3 regions of the Idiomarina sp. Sol25 genome follow, and region 1 is predicted to be linked to each of the others. Evidence: predicted binding sites of a transcription regulator. Region 1 holds the regulator's gene; each other region holds the start of a gene.
The links. The regulator ArgR, encoded in region 1, controls arginine synthesis, uptake and breakdown. The targets are predictions, from matches to a motif close to ANTGAATANNTATTCANT.
Positions count from the first base shown of each region.

Region 2: the regulator ArgR is predicted to act here: its motif matches at 3,091-3,108, upstream of Q5L94_RS06180 (aspartate aminotransferase family protein).
Region 3: the regulator ArgR is predicted to act here: its motif matches at 4,067-4,084, upstream of gltB (glutamate synthase large subunit).

Region 1 covers NZ_JAUPEW010000004.1:126,074-131,502, forward strand. The annotation lists gene Q5L94_RS07885 (DUF885 domain-containing protein) at 1-772, opposite strand, end outside; gene Q5L94_RS07890 (Dyp-type peroxidase) at 889-1,854, shown strand; gene argR (transcriptional regulator ArgR) at 1,830-2,303, opposite strand; gene mdh (malate dehydrogenase) at 2,491-3,423, shown strand; gene ispB (octaprenyl diphosphate synthase) at 3,914-4,885, opposite strand; gene rplU (50S ribosomal protein L21) at 5,078-5,389, shown strand; gene rpmA (50S ribosomal protein L27) at 5,405-5,429, shown strand, end outside.
Region 2 covers NZ_JAUPEW010000003.1:47,719-53,147, reverse strand. The annotation lists gene Q5L94_RS06200 (EAL domain-containing protein) at 1-429, shown strand, start outside; gene Q5L94_RS06195 (aminodeoxychorismate/anthranilate synthase component II) at 434-1,015, shown strand; gene Q5L94_RS06190 (HDOD domain-containing protein) at 1,084-2,256, shown strand; gene Q5L94_RS06185 (flagellar brake protein) at 2,262-2,966, opposite strand; gene Q5L94_RS06180 (aspartate aminotransferase family protein) at 3,295-4,512, shown strand; gene astA (arginine N-succinyltransferase) at 4,526-5,429, shown strand, end outside.
Region 3 covers NZ_JAUPEW010000001.1:22-5,450, reverse strand. The annotation lists gene gltB (glutamate synthase large subunit) at 1-4,056, opposite strand, end outside; gene nadA (quinolinate synthase NadA) at 4,194-5,234, opposite strand; tRNA gene Q5L94_RS00005 (tRNA-Lys) at 5,375-5,429, opposite strand, start outside.

The sequences.
Region 1 (5,429 bases):
GCTCGCTGGCACCAACACTCTCACGAGAATTCGGCAGATACTCTGTGACCATAAAGTTAAAGTAGTCGTCATACGCCGGCATAACTTGCTGATCAATAGCGGTTAACGCATCTTCTTTTAGCTGCTTCCACTGCTGGTCATTAATAAAGCCCGGTTGATCAGAAAATGGCGAGAAATACACGCTTTGGTCGGCATCTTGTACAATGTAGGCCAGTATGCTTTCTTCAAAGCCAGCCATAGCAGCGGCTGGTTGCGTATAACCTTCCTCTATCGCTTTACGTAACCAATGCGTTTGTTGTTCCATATAACGTGGAATTGAACGCAGTTTCGCAATGTAATTTTGATAGTCCTCAGCTGAAGAGAACGAAGTGTACGATGGCATAAAAGCTAAAGAACTGTGGAAGCTTCCTTCTGCCGTTAATGGCATGTAGTGTGCTTTAAAACGATACTCATCCACTTTGTTTTTTAACGTATAATGGATCATCGCATGGTTGATTTGGTCATCCCGGCTAAGCGCGTTAAGGTTAACGGCGTTAAGCTGTTCGAGCCACTTTGAGCGTTGTTGGTAGCGTTTTTCTAACGCTTCCGGTGACATATCGGTCAGCTCAGTATCGCTGGACTTATTCAGTTTTTCCCAGATAGTGTCAGCCAGTTGATGAAACTCAGCAGCAGCACTTTGTTGTTGTGTGCTGCTACGCTGGGTTTGGTTATCAGCTGTGGTGGTGCAGGCTGTAACGCCCAGCAAACCAAAAATAAGTATCAGATTACGCATGATTTTTCCTTGCGGTGTCATAACGAATACAGGCATTCTATAATGCCTCTTGCGCTAATTAATGTAAAAGCGAATAGAACGAACCCACAAAAATAACAGTTAAACGGGAGAATAGGGTGGATAAAGCTCAGTCAGGAGTCTACGCGGAACCTAATCTGCATGGTCTGACGTTGTTTTGTCACGTCATGAGCGATGACGTAGAAAGTTTACGTCGCAAGTTAGCTCGTTTTCCAGCTATTTTACGCGATCTTGACGCCCGTTTCTCTGAAGGCATGTTAACAGGCTTTGTTGGGATAGGGGCAGACTACTGGGATATTCTCTATCCCCATAAGCGACCGCTGCACTTGCAGGCTTTCCCTGAGCTTAGCGATGGAGACCGTGAAGCACCTAGACACCCCTATGATCTTGTCATACAAATTCGCTGTGACCGTTTCGATGCTAACTATCTGGCCGGGCGCACGCTGATGGAATGGTTCGGCTACGACATTGAAGTGGCTGAACAAATCCGTTCCTTCCGTTATCTGGACGGCCGCGACTTAACCGGCTTTATCGATGCGCCGGATAACCCGCGGGGGATGCGTAAGCGTAAAGTCGCGTTAGTTGACGTACAGGACGACGCCGACTTTGTCGACGGCAGCTACTTATTTGTGCAGAAGTTTCGGCATGACTTGCGTCGTTGGGACTATTTAGGCCCGGAAAAGCAGGAACAGTTAATGGGGCGTGAGAAAGTATCCGGTGAACGTCTATCAGAAGCCAAAATAGAAGGTGTCACTCACGCCGCGAAAAGTCGTTTAATTGACAGTAGCGAACAGCCTATCCCACTATTACGGCAGAATATGCCGTGGGGCGACTTGCGTGAACAGGGGCTTCTGGCCATGTATTTTAGCCATTCGCCTAAAAGGGTTGTCCAGTGGCTAAAGAACCGTTATTACGCCGACGAACAAGGGGCTTACGACCCCTTACTTGATTACTCACAAGCCGTATCCAGCTCCGGTTTTTTTGTTCCTTCAATGCGCTTTATGGAAGCGAACAAAGAAGTTGCCGAAGACATAGTGGACTATGAAGAGGGCAGCACCGCCTGATTTGCGAACAGCTCACGTACTTTTCGCAGAGTGAATTCAATATCAGCCACTTTAAGCGGTGCAATAAAAATCGTGTCGTCGCCGGCAATAGTGCCTAGCACGCCTTCTTTTTTACCGACGGAATCCAGCAACCGGGCAATTAACTGGGCAGCCCCCGGACTTGTGCGAATAATGACCATTACATCATTATGCTGAATATCCAGTACAAGCTGGCTTAATGGCGCCCGGGTGGAAGGCACGGCTAAATCAGGTGGTAAACAGTAAACCATTTCCTGCTTTGCATTGCGGGTACGAACCGCTCCTTGCTTACTCAACATGCGCGACACTTTAGACTGACTAATGTTATCAAAGCCCTCGGCTTTCAAGGCATTAACAATTTCTCCCTGCGAGCCGTACCGCTCTTCGCGGAGCAAGGTTTTAAAAGCTTCGAGTAACGTGTCCTGCACCATTTGAGTGTCAAATTCCTATGCTGTTTCCATGCTATAATTATGGACAGTGTACTGCATAAAGATGCGCTATTCGAGTGCTGAATATGTATCGGGCAAAGTTGTATTTTTACTGATATAAGAGTACAGTTTTGCCCCAAATCTTGCATTTTTAAGCAGTTTAAATTGACCAACAAAAACGGAGTCTGAGATGAAAGTAGCCGTATTAGGTGCGGCCGGTGGTATCGGCCAGGCATTGTCATTGCTTCTGAAAACCCAATTACCAGCAGGTTCAGAATTGTCGTTGTATGACGTTGCGCCAGTAGTTCCAGGTGTGGCGGTTGACTTAAGTCATATCCCTACCGACGTGAAAGTAACAGGCTTCGGTAAAGACGACTTAGCATCAGCATTAGTGGGCAGCGACATTGTATTAATTCCTGCCGGCGTACCACGTAAGCCAGGTATGGATCGCTCTGACCTGTTCAACATGAACGCAGGCATCGTTAAAAACTTAGTACAGGGCGTAGCAGACAACTGCCCTGACGCCTGCGTTGGTATCATTACGAACCCAGTAAACACCACCGTTCCAATCGCTGCTGAAGTACTGAAGCAAGCGGGTTGCTACGACAAGCGTAAGCTGTTCGGTGTTACCACACTTGACGTTATTCGTTCAGAAGCCTTTGTAGGCGAACTGCGTGGTCTGAACCCAGAAAACGTAGAAGTTCCGGTAATTGGCGGTCACAGTGGTACAACTATTCTGCCATTGCTGTCTCAGGTGGAAGGCGTTGAGTTCACTGAACAAGAAATCAAAGACTTAACTCACCGTATCCAGAATGCCGGTACTGAAGTTGTCGAAGCTAAAGCTGGCGGCGGCTCAGCAACCCTTTCTATGGGTCAGGCAGCAGCACGTTTTGCCTTGTCACTGCTGAAAGGCCTGCAAGGTCAGGACACTGTTGAGTGCACCTACGTAGAAGGTCCTGGCGACAACGCTAAGTTCTTTGCACAGCCAGTACGCTTAGGCAAAAACGGCGCCGAAGAAATCCTGTCTTACGGCAAACTAAGTGCATTTGAACAAAAATGCATGGACGACATGCTAGACGGCCTGAAAGGCGACATCCAAACTGGCATCGACTTCGCCAGCTAAGCTTTCAGCACTCCGCTCTTGAAAATATTGGGGTAGGCCAGCATCGGCTGGCCATTGCAGGTTACCTTCCGAAAGACGCCTGCAAGTACGTCCCTGTAAGGCTTGGGCAGCGCCATCCTTGGCGCTGCACACTTTCTCCAGATAACCCTGCAACGGCTTTTCGCCAATACTGACCAACCCCAATATTTTTCCAGCTAGACGTACGCTCAAATATTCCAATTGATACACAGCGTTAGTTTTTTAATTATCAGGCTAGAAGATGCTTAAAAGGGGCAGGCTGTTGGATTGCAAGCGTTACGAGTGTTGAAGGTTTCTATGGCAGAGTGCCGAAGGCCATGGATGGCAATTGCTAATCGGAAATGCCTAAAGCGGGAAAGGTTCTGTTTCGGAGGTGTGTAGCGCCATGGATGGCGCTACCCAAGCCCTACAGGGATGTATTCACGGGCGTCCTCCGAAACAGAACCCGCTCCCCCAAGGCATTTCTACCCGGCTAAGCTACTCGGTCGACTGCCAGGTGGGTTAGGGCTAGTAGGGCTTGTTTGTAGTCGGAGTCGGGGAGTTCGCTTAGGGACTCACGCGCTTGTTCGGCTGCCTCTAAGGCTCTGTCGCGGGTGTACTGTAAGGCGCCTGTTCGCTCCATGGCGGTCAGCACGGTTTGTAAGTGTTCACGTCCGTCGCCTTGTTCAATGGCTTCGCGAATCAGCTTTTGTTCTACTTCGTTGCCGTGCCACATGGCGTATAACAAGGGGAGCGTAGGCTTACCTTCCGCTAAGTCATCACCGGCGTTCTTGCCCATCGATTCGCTATCCGCGGTGTAATCCATTAAATCATCTACTAGCTGAAACGCGGTACCCAAATAACGACCGTAATCGGCAAGTTGATGGGTTACTTTTTCGTCTTGTGCGGTTAATACGCCGGCTAACTCTGTAGCTGCCTCAAACAACTTAGCGGTTTTACCGTAAATGACATTAAAGTAGCTGGCTTCTGAGGTATCCGGGTCGTTACAGTTCATTAACTGCAACACTTCACCTTCAGAAATGATGTTGGTGGCATCCGCTAAAATACGCAGTATTCGCAGGGAGTCTAAATCGACCATTAACTGAAAAGCGCGGGTATAAAGGAAGTCACCAACTAATACGCTAGCTTCGTTACCAAATACCGCGTTGGCAGTTTTGCGTCCGCGGCGCAGTTCCGATTCATCAACGACATCGTCGTGAAGCAGAGTCGCGGTATGAATAAACTCGATAATCGTAGCAAGTTTGCGGTGATCGTTACCTTCATAACCCAGAGCCCGACAAGCTAATATTGCGAGCAGCGGTCGTAAGCGTTTACCGCCACTGTTGACAATATAAAGGCCTAACTGGTTAATTAAGGCAACATCCGATTGAAGTTGTTCACCTATTAAGGCATTAACACCAAGCATATCGTCTTTGGCTAATGCGTTAATGGACTGCATATCCATCATAGATATCTGTTTATTTACAAAATTTAACGGAAAACAGATGGTACACTATTTATAGCGGAGCGGAAACTCAATCCGCGTTAAGCGGCGCTGCTTTTAAGTTCAAATTAAGGGTTGCGATCGATGGCGGGATTACGTACAATTCGCGCCCTGATTTGAATTTGGATGCCCAATAGGGTTGTGGAGAATAATATGTACGCAGTATTCCAAAGTGGCGGTAAGCAGCACCGTGTGTCTGAAGGCCAAATCGTCCGCCTGGAAAAACTGGAAGCAGCTACCGGTGATGTAGTTGAATTCGACCAGGTTTTGATGGTTTCAGACGGCAGCGATGTAAACATCGGTGCTCCGTTCGTATCCGGTGGTAAAGTGAAAGCGGAAGTGATTGATCACGGTCGTGGCGATAAAGTTAAAATCGTTAAGTTCCGTCGTCGTAAGCATTCTCGCCGTCAACAAGGCCATCGTCAGTGGTTCACGGAAGTGAAAATCACTGGTATCAACAGCTAATTAAGGGGTAACGACATGGCACATAAAAAGGCTGGTGGTT
Region 2 (5,429 bases), on a different contig from region 1:
AATATGTTCGCTGAACACGGGGCACCGCTAAACCAGTTAACTATTGAAATTACAGAAAATTTATTACTGGCTGACCCTGAAATAGTTCAACAAAGGATGTCCCGACTAGCCAAGCTGGGTGTCTTATTTTCCATAGATGATTTTGGAACGGGCTACTCTAATTTTATTCGTATTCAGCAGCTGCCGATAGGCGAGTTAAAAATAGACAGACAGTTTGTCCAACTTGCAGAAGAGAACGATAAACATAGAGGATTATTGTTGGCTATGCTGAATATGACTAAATCCCTATCGGTTTCTTCAGTAGCCGAAGGCGTAGAAACTGAAGCTCAGGTTAAATTACTGAAAGAAAATGGTGCTGATTTATTGCAGGGGTTCTATTTTGCGCGGCCAGCCCATTTTCAAGACTGGCTGAGTGGCCGACTGACTTAGCAGTATGATTGTATTAATTGATAACTTTGACTCATTTACTCACAATCTGGCCCGCTACTTTCGGGAATTAGGTGTAGACGTTAGTGTTTTCAGAAATAACGAATTAACCCTTACTGATATAGAGCAACTAGAACCGCAAGCGCTCGTTGTATCGCCGGGCCCTTGTACTCCCAACGAGTCAGGGATATCTTTGGCGGCCATTGAGCACTTTCATACAAAGTTACCAATATTAGGTGTGTGCCTTGGTCATCAGGCATTGGCACAAGTTTTTGGTGCAAGCGTTGTTCGGGCAGAAAATGTTATGCACGGAAAAACCAGTGTGATAAGACACTCAGGGGAAAGGCTTTTCCGGCAGCTGAATAACCCCTTAGAAGTGACCCGCTATCATTCGTTGGTTGTTTCTCCTGAGAGCTTATCTACAGATTTTATTATTGATGCCGATACGTTAAGCAAAAATGGGCAATTTGAGATTATGTCGATAAGACACCGAAATTTACCACTGTTTGGTGTCCAGTTTCATCCTGAATCTGTTATGACGGCACAAGGACATAGTCTGTTAGCGAATTTTTTACGTTATATACGATAATCAGTAAGTAGTATTTTCTCTGCTTATTCAACATAATACAGCCGCAGTTCAGCTAATACCGAGGTAACATGTTCCACTTTTTTGCGGGTACCACAGAAGGTGGTAGTAACGATCCCGCTTTGCGCTTAGAAAAACGCTTTATTAACTATCTCATAAGCTTTCCGTTTGCGCGTAAAACTCGTTCAAAAGAAGATGGTACCGACAATGAAGTGCATGAGCAGCGACGTAAGCTTTTAGAAGTTGAGCGTCTGAACTATGAAGAGCGGGATCGCAAAGCGCAGGCGCGTCAGCGTTATGCCGATCGTATTTCTGATGAATTGCATGAAGAGATTTATCATCGTGCGTTGAAAGCCATAGAAGATGGCGACTACATCAGCGAGCGCTTGATCCCACTGCCTGAGAAACTACCTGAATTACTCGATACGCTTAGCATGAAAGCCGCGTCTATGCGCCGGATTGAGTCTGTTGTGCAAGGCATGGACTGGTTCCATACGGGACTAATCCGTACGGTCAATCAACCACCATTTATTGACCGGAATAAGCAGGTAAAAATTGATAATCTGCGGGTGGCCATGAGCTTCGTGGGTACCGAAAATTTGCGCCTGCTGGCCCCTGCCTACATTATGCAAAACTGGTTGCCGCCGGCTACGCAACCGTTCACCTTATTCCGCCGGAAAATTTGGGAGCATTCGCTGGGTACGGCTATTGCCGCGCACAATATTGCGGTAGAGCGTAACCTGCGAGATCCTGTTTTAGCTTATACCATTGGTATGTTCCATGAGCTGGGAAAAATTGCCTTAACCAAGCTGTATTTGCGTTTATTTGATGAGGTACAGCGCGAATTCGCTATGCAAAGCGTTAACGATAAGTCACCTGAGCGTCACAATACTATTGTCACCTTAACTCCGGACGAGCGCTTTCTGCGCGATTTAATGTTGGAAAAGGATAAGGACGTAAGTTACCTGGTTGCTGAAGGCTGGGGATTAAAGCGAGTTCCGGTAAGCGAACACTTACTAGCTTTTACACAAAGTAAAACGAAAGAGCAAGGATATGAATCTGAATATGCTGAAGCGTTAGCTCAGGCCAATGCTTATTGCGAATTCAGAATGCTGCGGGAAGTAGACCTTGCCAGTCTGGAAGAGGGTAAACACCTGTTAAACAAGCATTCAATAAAGTCAGAAACTGTCGCTCGTTTGCACAATGTGAGTTTAAAACGCCCGCCAATTGTGGTGCCTGAATAGAAGCTTCAACATTCAAACTCGGTGTCGATTAATAAATGATCGAATACCTTATTGATATGCGCTTCCTCGTCAGTGAAGCGCACGCCAACACTTATCATTCCATAGTCTTTGCGTTGGTTCATAATTTGACCTGAAAGAGTCAGAGGGTCTCTCTGAGAACCTGAACCTATACTGATCTTTATATTCATGTGAGTGACATTACCCGTCTGGCTCTGCGCCTTAAACACAATTTGGCAACCGGCAGAAGAAATATCGACAATAACGCCACTGGCTAACTTCTTTTTGTTTTTGGTCTGAGTGCCATCAGCAGTAACATCAACTGGAATATGAGTTCGTACACGCCGTTGTGCCCGCAATGCGCGATTCTCTATTTGTTTCGGATAATCCAGATACAGCAACCGGAAAGGAATATTAGAGACGGCCCGGATCTTTGTTTTAAAAGCCAGGCATTCACCCGCTTCTCCCTCTAAAACCAAGCGAACAATAACCGGGTTACCTTCATATAAAACATCGGCGTAGCTGCCATCAGTGCGCGGGTTAGGCTGCTTCAACAATAAATAGTTACCGGTGTCAAAGCCCACAACCTGAAGCTTGGTGCGTACCTTGGTCGCCGAAGAAAACTCAACATCAATTACGTCGCCCGGGCGTAAGTAGGTCAGCTTTAAGTGGGGTTGAGATGAGGCGTTCAGGGGCGGAGTCTGATTTTCCATAACGTCTTTTCCAGCCGAACATTTATTCAATAATTCAGGCTAAATTAACGCCAGTTAAAAATCAATGTAATTCTGCGTAGTTAAATGTTAACTCAGTAGGTTCATTTTTTCTGGCCTAAAAAATAATGACTAAAGATTCATCGTTTCAGCATGCATTAGCATAACTATTCGTATCTTATGCAAGAAAAGCGTAAACCCTCGGTTTTAGGGATTTATAACTGAATTATCACAGACAAACTGCACAAATTTTGGCATAATAGCGGGCTACTTTTAGAGATGAATTTGTTGACACCTTTGTTAACTCGCTAAGGCGATAAGGACGAGAGTAATGACAGACAATAAGACAGTAAACCGTGAAATGTTTAATGATGTAATGGTTCCGAACTATAACCCGGCATCAATGGTTCCCGTTAAAGGAGAAGGTGCTCGTGTTTGGGATCAGGAAGGTCGCGAGTATGTCGACTTTGCCGGCGGCATCGCTGTGAACTGTCTTGGTCATTGCCATCCGGCGATGGTGTCTGCCCTGCAGGAGCAGAGCCAGAAGCTGTGGCATTTAAGTAATGTTTTTACTAACGAACCGGCAATTCGCCTGGCGAAGAAATTAACTGAAGCCACCTTTGCCGATCGTGTTTACTACGCTAACTCTGGTGCTGAAGCTAACGAAGCAGCATTAAAGCTGGCACGTCGCTGGGCAATTGAAAAGCATGGCGAGCATAAGCAACAAATTATTGCTTTCACTAAAGGCTTCCATGGGCGTACCTTCTTTACCGTAACCGTGGGTGGTCAGCCAGCATACTCTGACGGCTTTGGCCCAAAACCTGGTGCGATTGAGCATGTGGACTACAACAATATTGACGCGCTAAAAGAACTGATTTCCGACAAAACTTGCGCTGTAATGATGGAACCATTGCAAGGTGAAGGCGGTGTAGTTACTCCAGACGTAGAGTTTGTTAAAGCGGTACGTGAGCTGTGTAACGAAAACGACGCGTTATTGATTTTTGACGAAGTACAAACAGGTTTTGGTCGTACCGGTAGCCTTTATGCGTACGAGCAGCTGGGCGTGACGCCGGACATTCTGACTTCAGCAAAAGCATTGGGCGGCGGTTTTCCTATTGGCGCTATGCTAACAACGACGGAAATTGCTGAGCACCTTAAACCGGGTACACACGGCAGTACATATGGCGGTAATCCACTGGCCTGCGCGGTATCAGAAGCGGTATTTGATGTTGTAAATACGAAAGAAACGCTGGACGGCGTGAAGCAACGTGAGCAGTGGTTCAAAGAACAACTAACAGCAATTAATGAAAAATATAACGTGTTCAGCGAAATTCGCGGTCAGGGCTTATTGCTTGGTGCGGCAATGAATGAAGAGTACGAAGGGCGTGCGCGCGACTTCTTGCTGGCCGGCCAGGAGCATGGCGTTATGGTACTGATTGCCGGTGCTAATGTGGTGCGCTTTACCCCGTCGCTGGTTATTTCTGAAGAAGACATTAAAGAAGGCCTGCAGCGCTTTGAAAAAGCCGTTGCCCAGGTCGTTGGTCAATAACTGAGGCTGTTTTATGTTGCTAATCAGACCCATTAAGCCGTCAGATTACGAAGCGTTATACCAGTGTGCGATTGAGTCCGGTCATGGTTTTACTTCTTTACCGGTAGACCAGTCGCTGCTGGAGCGCCGCATTAACGCGGCGCAAAAAGCATTCGCTAAAGATACCGTTGAAACACCGGGCGATGAAAGCTATCTGTTTGTTATGGAAGATACCGAAACCGGTACTATTGCAGGTGTCAGTGGTATTGAAGCCGCGGTGGGTTTGAATGAAGCCTTCTGGCATTACCGTTTAGGTAAAGTTGTGCATCATTCAGAGAAGCTCAATATTTATAATGCACTGGAAACCTTAACCTTGTGTAATGACTACACCGGTGTTTCCGAGCTATGCACACTGTTCTTGCGTGAACCTTACCGGCACAATATGAACGGACGTACATTGTCACGTTTCCGTATGCTGTTTTTAGCGCAATTTAAACAGCGTTTCAGCGACTGGGTAATAGCCGAAATGCGTGGTGTTTCAGATGAAAATGGTGATTCGCCATTCTGGAATTGGCTGGAAGAGAACTTTTTCTCAATGGACTTTCCTAAAGCCGACTACTTAAGTGGCATTGGCGATAAAGTCTTTATTTCTGAACTGATGCCACGCTTCCCTATTTATACTAATTTGTTGAGTAAAGAAGCACAGGCGGTTGTCGGTAAAGTTCACGACAATACCCGGCCGGCACTGAAACTGCTGGAATCCGAAGGCTTTCGTTTTCGCGGGTTCGTCGATATATTTGATGCAGGGCCAACGGTTGAAGCCGAAGTGTGTAATCTTAACAGTGTCCGTAACAGTCGTTTAGTGACGGTAACGGTAAGCGAATCTAAAGCGGAAGATGAAGGCATTCCTCATATTGTCTGCAATACGCAACTGAAGA
Region 3 (5,429 bases), on a different contig from region 1:
CGCGAAACGCTCGCCGGTACAACCGGCAGCATAAAGCTTGCCGCCAGTCGCGCCGTACAGACAGGTATTCCCCATAATAACGGCTTCGTGCGTGTTATAACGACAGCCTGCTGGTGGCTTAATGGTAATTTCACCACCGGCCATACCTTTCCCGACGTAGTCGTTGGCGTCTCCGGTCAGGTACAGCTTTAAGCCACCGGCATTCCATGCACCAAAGCTTTGTCCTGCGGTACCAATAAAACCTAAGGTAATTGACGCAACCGCCATTCCCTGGTTTCCATGCTGACTGGCAATGTAACCCGATACACTTGCAGCAACCGAACGGTCATCGTTACGAATAGCCAAGGACCAATGACCTCCGCTGCGCTTATCGATAGACTCTTTGCACAATTCCAGCAAACGCTGGTTCAGCTTGCCCTGGTCAAACGGCGGGTTCTTCTCGGTGCAATATAAAGAGTGCTCTGAACGCACTCCTGCGGACTGCAACAAGGCATGTAACTGTAACTGCTGCTGACGTTTGGTTTCACCGGTCAGTCGTTCCAGTAGATCAACCCGGCCAATAGCGTCGGTTAACTTTTCCAGCCCCAATTGAGCGAGAATGTCGCGAACCTCTTCCGCCATAAACTCAAACAATTTCACCACGCGTTCCGGCAAGCCTGAGAAATGTTCACGGCGCAGAGTTTCATCCTGAGTAGCCACACCGGTTGCGCAGTTGTTCAAATGGCAAATGCGTAAATATTTACACCCCAGAGCAATCATAGGGGCGGTGCCAAAGCCAAAGCTCTCAGCGCCTAAAATAGCCGCCTTAACAATATCCATACCGGTTTTTAAGCCGCCATCGACCTGCAACCGAATTTTATGGCGCAGATTATTAACAACTAAAGCTTCGTGCACCTCAACAAGACCTAGCTCCCAGGGCGAGCCGGCATACTTGACGGAAGTCATGGGACTGGCACCGGTTCCGCCGTCATAGCCGGACACAGTAATTAAATCGGCATACGCTTTCGCGACACCTGTAGCAATGGTGCCAATGCCAGGCGTAGAAACCAGCTTGACTGAAACTAAGGCTTTCGGGTTTACCTGCTTTAAGTCAAAAATCAGTTGAGCTAAGTCTTCAATGGAATAAATGTCGTGATGAGGCGGCGGCGATATCAAGGTAGTTCCCGCAACGGCGTAACGCAGCTGGGCAATTTCTGCAGTGACTTTTTCGCCGGGCAGCTGGCCACCCTCGCCGGGTTTGGCCCCCTGCGCAACTTTTATCTGTATAACATCAGCATTAACCAGATAATGCGGCGTAACACCAAAGCGTCCCGAGGCCACTTGCTTAATTCGCGAATTTTTTGCGTTGTTAAAACGCTTCGGATCTTCCCCGCCTTCACCAGAATTTGAGTGCCCGCCAATAGTATTCATGGCAATAGCTAAGGCTTCATGAGCTTCAGCGCTTAACGCACCTATCGACATAGCCGCCGTATCAAAACGCTGAAAAAGAAGCTCTTTAGCTTCTACCTTTTCTTTTTTAATTTTTGCTTTTTCAGGCAATTTAATGCTGAGCAAATCACGCAGGTGAGTCACCGGCCTCTCATTAACGAACTTAGCGTAAACGTCGTAATCTCGCTGCTCGCCTGTTGCTACCGCGCGTTGCAGTGAAGTCACAACATCCGGGTTGTAAGCGTGATACTCCCCGCCGTGCACATATTTTAGCAAGCCGCCCTGAGCCAGTTTTTTTCGTGTTAACCAGGCACGGTGGAAGCTTTGCTGAAGATCCTGCTGTATATCGTCAAACCCAGTACCATCAATGCGTGCTGGCACGTTTTCAAAGCAAAGACGACGCACATCTTCGTTTAGCCCAACCGCCTCAAACAAGGAGGATCCCCGGTACCCCGCCACTGTCGCAATACCCATTTTCGAGAGTATTTTCAGTAAGCCTTTATTCAGGCCTTTACGGTAGTTGAGCAACGCCTCCTTTATGTCCAGTGTGACTTTGCCCCTGGCCACCAGTTGTTCCACGGTCTCATACGCAAGGTACGGATAAACCGCAGTGGCGCCTAAACCTATTAATACTGCCATATGGTGCGGATCACGCGCGGAGGCGGTTTCAATAATAATGTTTGAATCACAGCGAAGATCATTATTCACCAGCACTTGTTGCACCGCCCCAACAGCCATGGCTGCCGGTATCGTCAGCTGTTCCCGCTGTAAATCTCTATCACTGAGAACCAGAATAACCGTTTGTTCATCCTTAACCGCGGCTTTTGCCTGTTCAACCAGGCTATCGATGGCTTGTTGCAGGTTTTGCTGCTTCGGTTTAAAACCAAGCGATAAAGTGGTTGAACGGTAATGTTGTTCGTCCAGTTCACGTAGCTGTTTTAAATCGGTGTACATCAGGATAGGAGATTCAAATACCACCCGATCGGCATCGCCTGATGCTTCGTTAAATACGTTATGCTCACGCCCGATAATAGTGGAAAGCGACATGACATGGCTTTCACGAATCGGGTCAATGGCCGGGTTGGTCACCTGCGCAAACTGCTGGCGGAAATAGTCGTAAAGCAAACGCGGCTGCTTTGAGAGCACCGCAGTGGGTGTATCGTCGCCCATAGAACCCACAGCTTCCTGACCATCTTTGGCCAGAACACTGATAATTTGCTGGATTTCTTCTTCGGAGTACAAATACGCTTTATGAAAAACCAGCATGGTCTTGTCGTCATACAAACGCTTACCCAGCTTGTCAGCGTGGCTACGCTCAAACGGTATTAAGTGACGACGGTGCTGTTCCAGCCATTGTTTATAGGGGTGACGCTGCTTGAGTTCTTCTTCAATTTGGTCGTTATACCAAATTTTGCCGGTATAGGTATCCACCGCCATCATTTGTCCCGGTCCTAAGCGACCTTTTTCAATCACTTCCTGCTCGTCGTAATCCCAGATACCCACTTCTGAAGCAATGGTCAGAATACCCGAACGGGTCAGAACATATCGCGCCGGACGCAGACCATTTCTATCCAGACTGCAGGCCACATGTCGGCCATTGCTCATGACAACGCCGGCAGGCCCATCCCAGGGCTCCATATGCAGGGAGTTAAACTCGTAAAAGGCGCGCATTTCGTCCGACATAGTGGCATCGCCCTGCCATGCCGGTGGAATCAGCAAACGCATTGCCCGGAATAAATCCATGCCGCCAGCCAGTAATAGCTCCAGCATATTGTCTAACGACGCAGAATCGGAGCCTGACAGGCCCACCAGTGGCTTTGCGTCTTGTAGATCCGGCAATAAGGGCGTCTGAAATTTATAAGCTCTTGCCTGTGTCCACTGACGATTTCCACGTACAGTATTAATTTCACCGTTGTGAGCAAGGAACCGGAAAGGCTGAGCCAGCGGCCAGCGCGGTTCTGTATTGGTAGAGAAGCGTTGATGGAAGACACAAATAGAGGTTTTCATTTCGGCATCGGCTAAGTCGATGTAATAAGCCGGCAAGTCAGCTGCCATCATCAGGCCTTTATAGACTAAGACCAGACTCGACAACGACGAAATATAAAGCTCATCCTGATTAGGCATCCGCTTTTCGATGCGCCTTCGGGCCATATACAAGCGTCTTTCTAGATCTTTTTTACGCCAGCCCGGCGGAGCCGACACCAGAACCTGCTCAATAACCGGCTCAGAGGCTTTAGCGCCTTCACCCAGTACTTGGTTGTTAACCGGAACTTTACGCCAGCCAGTGACCGCTAAAGTCTCTCTTTGAAGCTCTTGCTCAATAAGATGGCGGGCAGACTCACGCTTATCCTTGTCGCCGCTAAAAAATATCATACCGACAGCAAACTTCTTGCTTAGCTGCCAGCCTTGGGTTTCTGCGTAATGGCGGAAAAACTGTTCGGGTATTTGCAGTAGCAGCCCACAGCCATCTCCGGTTTTACCATCGGCGCCAATACCACCACGATGTTGCATACGATCCAACGCTTTTACTGCGGTAGAAATTAAACCTTGCTGAGCTTCGCCATTAATATCAGCGATAAGGCCAAAACCGCAGTTATCACGGACATCAGCTGGATCATAAAGTCCCATGCTTACACCACTCGAATAATTATTCAATAAAGTTAGATTAGCATGCAGAAATTCACTTCGGTAGGCACTGAAGTTATTATTGTTATAAATATGTTTTATGGACCAATAGTAGAAAGGCTCCCGAAGGAGCCTTTAAATTATTTTAAGCTAGCTGAAAATTCCAGCATTCGGTCTAACGGCACCATGGCTTTTTGACCCAGAGCTTCATCGACATGAATCTCATGTGTTGCTCCACCATCCGTTAACGCCTCTTCTATCGCTTTTAAGCCGTTCATTGCCATCCAGGGACAATGTGCACAACTGCGACACGTTGCACCATTACCCGCGGTTGGGGCTTCAATAAAGGTCTTATTCGGCTGCAACTGCTGCATTTTATAAAAAATGCCTTTATCGGTTGCTACTATGAAAGTCTCATTCGGTAATTCCTGACTCGCCTTAATAAGCTGCGAAGTAGAGCCAACAGCATCCGCCATCGCCACAATATTCTCCGGCGACTCAGGGTGCACGAGAATAGCGGCCTCAGGATGAAGCTTTTTCATATCCTGCAGAGCTTTCGCTTTAAACTCATCATGCACGACACAAGCACCCTGCCACAGCAGCATATCTGCACCGGTTTCCCGTGCGATATAGCCGCCCAAATGCTTATCCGGTGCCCAAAGAATTTTTTCTCCTTTGGAATCCAGATGATCGACAAGCTCAAGCGCCATACTGGATGTCACTACCCAGTCTGCACGAGCTTTTACCGCTGCCGAAGTGTTAGCGTAAACAACAACGGTCCGGTCAGGATGTTGATCACAAAACTCAGCAAATTTTTCTGGTGGACAGCCAAGGTCAAGAGAACACTCGGCTTTTAATGTCGGCATCAGTACTTGTTTGTGAGGCGTAAGAATTTTTGCTGTCTCACCCATGAAACGGACACCAGCTACAATCAGTTTCTTCGCCGGGTGATCTCGCCCAAAACGAGCCATTTCTAAAGAATCGGCCACACAGCCACCGGTTTCCTCAGCTAATGCCTGAATATCAGGGTCTGTGTAGTAGTGCGCCACCAATACAGCATCTTCATCAATCAGAAGCTGCTTAATGCGATTAATGGTTTCAGACTTTTCTTCCGCACTTAAAGGTTTAGGTTTTGGAGGAAAAGTATAATCAAGGCTATCCAGAGTTTGAATCTCGGTCATGATACTACGGCTTGTTTTCTAAGTGTTCTCAGTAAGTGAGGGCTATTATAGCTGAATTCAAGGGATGCTTATAGCTAAGTCCGTATCACTCTTAATTCATCGGTATGGATAAGTGTTTTTTAATGAGGTATTCAGTGAAGTGGTGGGTTGTGCAGGATTCGAACCTGCGACCAATTGATTAAAAGTCAACTGCTC